Regions from separate parts of the Microbacterium forte genome, predicted to be linked through region 1. Evidence: riboswitches for the same ligand, from Rfam matches in the RefSeq annotation. Region 1 holds a riboswitch; the other holds the start of a gene.
The links. Region 1 has a riboswitch for thiamine pyrophosphate ahead of thiM (hydroxyethylthiazole kinase). Riboswitches for the same ligand answer to the same signal wherever they lie in the genome.
Positions count from the first base shown of each region.

Region 2: it holds a riboswitch for thiamine pyrophosphate, as region 1 does, so the genes downstream of both, OB895_RS13700 (ECF transporter S component) here and thiM (hydroxyethylthiazole kinase) in region 1, are expected to answer to the same signal.

Region 1 is NZ_CP116871.1:3,736,399-3,738,851, forward strand. Features, by position in the region: gene OB895_RS18150 (NAD-dependent epimerase/dehydratase family protein) at 1-851, shown strand, start outside; TPP riboswitch at 874-967, shown strand; gene thiM (hydroxyethylthiazole kinase) at 958-1,806, shown strand; gene OB895_RS18160 (bifunctional hydroxymethylpyrimidine kinase/phosphomethylpyrimidine kinase) at 1,803-2,453, shown strand, end outside.
Region 2 is NZ_CP116871.1:2,830,575-2,833,027, reverse strand. Features, by position in the region: gene OB895_RS13705 (ABC transporter ATP-binding protein) at 1-276, opposite strand, end outside; gene OB895_RS13700 (ECF transporter S component) at 273-929, opposite strand; TPP riboswitch at 923-1,032, opposite strand; gene OB895_RS13695 (D-alanyl-D-alanine carboxypeptidase family protein) at 1,115-2,453, shown strand, end outside.

The DNA of each region.
Region 1 (2,453 bases):
CGGAGGGTGCGAGCCTGGTTCTGGCCGATCGTGACGACGCCGACGCCTATGACGCCGTCCGCGGTCGCGATTGGGACCACGTGATCGACGTCTCCTCGAATGCGGCGCACGTGGCGGCGGCGGTCGAGGCGCTCGGGGATCGAGCCGCCCGCTGGACGTACGTCTCGTCGGTGTCGGCATACTCCGATGACGAGACGGTCGGGGCGGACGAGTCCGCGCCGTTGCATCAGCCGGCCGGCGCCGGGGATGAGTACGAGTACGGCGCGCAGAAGGTCGCCGCCGAGAACGCGGTTCGCACGCTCGGCGACCGAACGCTGATCGTGCGCCCGGGGCTGATCGTCGGGAAGGGCGACCCGAGCGACCGCTTCGGATACTGGGCTGCGGCGTTCCTGCGCGCTCACGACGAACCCGTGCTGCTGCCCCGTGCAGACGGGCGAGACGTGCAGGTGATCGACGTCGATGACCTGTCGGAGTTCATCAGCACGACGACTGCGACCGGAGTGATCAACACGACCGGCGACCGGCACCCGATGGCCGAGGTCATCGAGGCGGTGCGCAGGCATGCGGATCACCGAGGAGAAACCGTCACGGCCACCGACGACTGGCTCGTGGCGAATGAGGTGGAGTACTGGGCGGGCAAGCGATCGCTGCCGCTCTGGCTCCCGAGCGACGTGACCGGATTCATGACGAGGTCGAACGCGCGCTACCGTGCGGCCGGGGGAGAGCTGCGTCCGCTCGACGAGACCATCGCCGTGGTGATCGAGGACGAGCGGGATCGCGGTGTCGATCGCGAGCGGCGCGCAGGTCTGACCCGGACAGACGAACTCGCGCTGATCCAGCTTCTGCGCTGACGGCGCGCGTCGCTAGACTGCGAGCAGTGACACGGGGTGCCGCATCCGCGGCTGAGAACAGACCCGTCGAACCTGATCTAGTTCGTACTAGCGAAGGGATGTCGCAATGAGCGATCGTCTGCGTCCTGAATCCGAATCGACCCTGGCTGCCGCGGCCGGAGAGCTCCTGTCCGAGCTGCGCGAGAGTGCACCTCTGACCCACTGCATCACCAACAGCGTCGTCACGGGGTTCACCGCCAACGTGCTGCTCGCCCTCGGCGCGGCACCGGCGATGGTCGACATCGTCGACGAAGCAGGAATGTTCGCCGGGGTGGCGTCCGGCGTCCTGATCAACCTCGGAACGCCGACCCCCGAGCAGCGGGCGGCGAGCCTCGAAGCCGCGGCCGGTGCCGTCGCCGCGGGCACTCCGTGGGTGCTGGATCCCGTCGCGATCGGCGCACTCCCGGTGCGCACGGCCCTCGCCCACGAGCTGGTCGCCTCGCGCCCCACGGCGATCAGGGGGAACGCATCCGAGATCCTCGCGCTCGCCGGACTCAGCGCAGGCGGCCGGGGTGTGGACGCGACAGACACGACAGACGATGCGGCAGAGGCAGTGCTCTCACTCGCCGCGCGTCATGGCTCTGTGGTCGCGGTGTCTGGACCGGTCGACCTGGTGACCGATGGCGTCCGTCTGCTGCGCATCGCGAACGGTCACGAGCTGCTCACCCGGGTCACCGGCGGTGGGTGCGCGCTGGGCGCGGTCATGGCCGCGTTCCTCGGCGCGGCGCGCTCGACCTCTGCCGATCCGCTCACGGCGGTGGCGTCGGCGAGCCTCGTCTACACGATCGCCGCCGAGAGGGCCGCGGTGCACGCCTCGGGCCCCGGCACCTTCGCTGTCGCTCTGCTCGACGCGCTCGCCGCCGTGCAGCCGGCTGACCTGGTGGCCTCCGCGCGCGTTCGGGAGAGCGCGCTGTGATCGCCGACCTCTCGCTCTACCTCGTCACGGATCCGGGCCTCTGCAGTGAGCGGGGTGTCGTCGAGACCGTGCGCCTCGCTGTCGACGGGGGAGTGCGCATCGTGCAGCTGCGCGACAAGATCGCGACGGATGCCGAGACCGCCGATCAGCTGGTCGAACTGTCGCGCGTGATCGCCGGCCGTGCGATCCTCCTGGTGAACGACCGGGTCGATGCGGCGCTCGCCGCTCGCGCTCGGGGAGCTCGCGTCGACGGCGTGCATCTCGGTCAGGGCGATGCGTCGGTACTGCGGGCGCGCGAGCGACTGGGTGCCGAGGCGATCATCGGGTTGACGGCGAACACACCCGACCACTTCGACGCGGTGGCGGCTCTGCCTGCGGGCGTGGTCGACTACCTCGGCGTCGGTGTGATCCGCCCCACCGACACGAAGCCCGACCATCCGCCGGTTCTGGGCATCGACGGCTTCCGGTCGCTCATCGAGACGTGCGCCGTGCCCTGCGTGGCCATCGGCGGCGTGGACATCGATGACACTGAGCGACTCCGCGACGCGGGCGCGGCCGGCCTCGCGGTGGTCTCGGCCATCTGCGCCGCGGTCGATCCGAAGCAGACGGCGCAGAGCTTCCTCCGGCGGTGGCGGGCGTCAGGCACG
Region 2 (2,453 bases), 910 kb from region 1:
CTGCAGCACCATGCCGACTCGACCACGCGCCTGGATGGGCGGCACGCCGTCGACGAGCAGCCCTCCGTGCGTCTCGCCCTCGTCCGCCCCTCCGAGCACCCCGCCGAACCCCTGCAGCAGGGTCGACTTGCCCGAGCCGGAGGCCCCCAGCAGCAGCACCCGCTCGCCCGGTTCGATGCGCAGGTCGACGTCGCGCACCGCCCACCGCAGTCGCGTCGCGTACCGCCACCCCCAGCCGTGGGCTTCGAGGGTGGCGGGCGTCGTGCGCGAGCTCACACCCGTGCGGTGACCTCGCGGCCGGCGGCGAACCGGCTGAGGGCTCCCGTCGCCGCGAGTCCTCGGGCGATCAGCCACGCGCCGAGTCCGGCGATCACCGCACCCGAGATGGTGGTCGAGACGATGTAGATGGTCGTGAAGAGCGTGTCTGCTCCGGCGTACCAGAGGATGCGGTCGTTGATGCCGCACGCGAGTCCCGCTCCGGCACCCGCCAGCATCGCGACGGGCAGACGCCAGACGCCGTAGAGGAACACGAGGAAGATCAGTTCGGCACCGAGACCCTGCACGAGGCCCGAGACGATGGTCAGCGGACCCCAGGCGTTGCCGACGAGGGCCGAGATGATCGCGGCGACCAGCTCGGTGTAGAGCGCGGCGCCCGGCTTGCGGATGATCAGCGCGCCCAGCACACCGGCGATGAGCCAGGGGCCGGCGAGCAGGCCCTGCACGCCGGGGAGCAGCGGCTTCAGGATGCTGCTGGGCACCTCGTAGCCGACGTTCCAGAGCAGGAAGATCAGCGCGCACGCGACGGCGATGACGCTGGCGACGACGATGTCGACGACCCGCCAGCGCCAGAGCTCAGGGCGACCGAGGCCCTTCGAGGCGCGCGAGACGGCTGCGGATTCCGTGGTGGATCCGGACGTGGATGTACTCATCAGTGACTCCTCCCTGCGCTGGCATTACCCAGATCAGGTTCGACGGTCGAAGCGCGATTCGCTCCCTCTCAGCCCGGCTCGCCGGACTCCCGTGGTTGTTCTGACGATCTTACCCAGTGACGACACTCACGTCTGCTCCTGTTGCAGCGACACTGATCCCTGCGCGAGTTCGGTACCGTGAGGGGGTGACCGCTCCTGACTCCGCCGAGGCCACCGCCTCCGCCGTTCCTGCGGGCGATGCGTCGACGCCCGATGCGACAGCGCCTCATGCGTCAGCGCCTGCCGGTGCCGCGGCTGACTCGTCGGAGCCCGCCGGTTCGACTGCGGCGCTTCCTGATGCCGACGTCTCGTCGGCCGGCACGACGGATGCGGCACCCAGATCAGATGCTGACGACGCCCCCGGACTCATCGCTCTCGAGGCGGCTCTCGAGACTCCCGAGACGACTCCCCACGCCCAGTGGGCAGAGGGCGCCAGCGGTGGGACGCCCCTGACGTGGGTCGACGCGGTCGAAGTGGCGCGGCACCCGGCAACGGAGGCGCTCGATGACACGCCTCCCGCCGCGAGCGGCGGCGCACTTCTGACCGGAGCGCATCTGCGCCCGGCGATCACCCGCCCCGGCGTGCTGGTCCCGCTCGGCGTTCTCGTCGGATTGCTCGGCACCTATGTCGGGTCGGCCATGCTGTGGCCGTTGCACGAGGTGGCGCCGACCGTGCAGGCAGTGGAGCTCTCCACGGTCGCCGCGCCCGCAGCCGCCATCACCTGGCCCACCCAGGGAAGCGCCGCCGTGGGAATCGGCGGCATCGGCACGACGTCGTCATCGCTCGATGCGGCGGCGATCGCGAGCGTCACCAAAGTGGTCTCGAGTCTGATGGTGCTCGATCGGATGCCTCTCGCCGTGGGCGAGCAGGGCCCGGAGTTCTCGTTCACGCGGGCGGACAACCTGGCGTACTGGGACTACCGCCGCTCCGATCAGTCGGCGCTCGACGTGCCCGTGGGCGGCACTCTCACCGAGTTCCAGCTCCTGCAGGGAACGCTGCTCGGTTCGGCGAACAACTACATCGACCGTCTCTCTCAGGAGATCTGGGGCTCCCCCTCGGCGTTCACCGCTGCGGCGGAGGTGTGGCTGCGCGACCGTGGCCTCGACAGCATCACGATCGTGACCCCATCGGGGTTCGACGCCCGCAACACGGCCACGCCTGAGTCGCTCGTCGCGCTGGCCGAACTGGCGATGCAGAACCCCGTGTTCGCCGGCATCGTCGGCACTCCGTCTGTCGATCTTCCGGGCGCCGGCACAGTGGTGAACACGAACGGGATGCTGGCGGATCCTGGCGTGGTCGGAGTCAAGACCGGCACGCTCGGCGACAGTTGGAACCTGTTGACCGCGAAGGTCATCACAATCGACGACACGACCGTGCACCTCTATGCGTCCGTTCTCGGGCAGGCCGACGATGAGCAGCGCCTCGCCCAGACCCGTTCGCTGTTCTCGCAGGTCGAGACGGCATTGGAGCAGCAGGCCCCCGCTG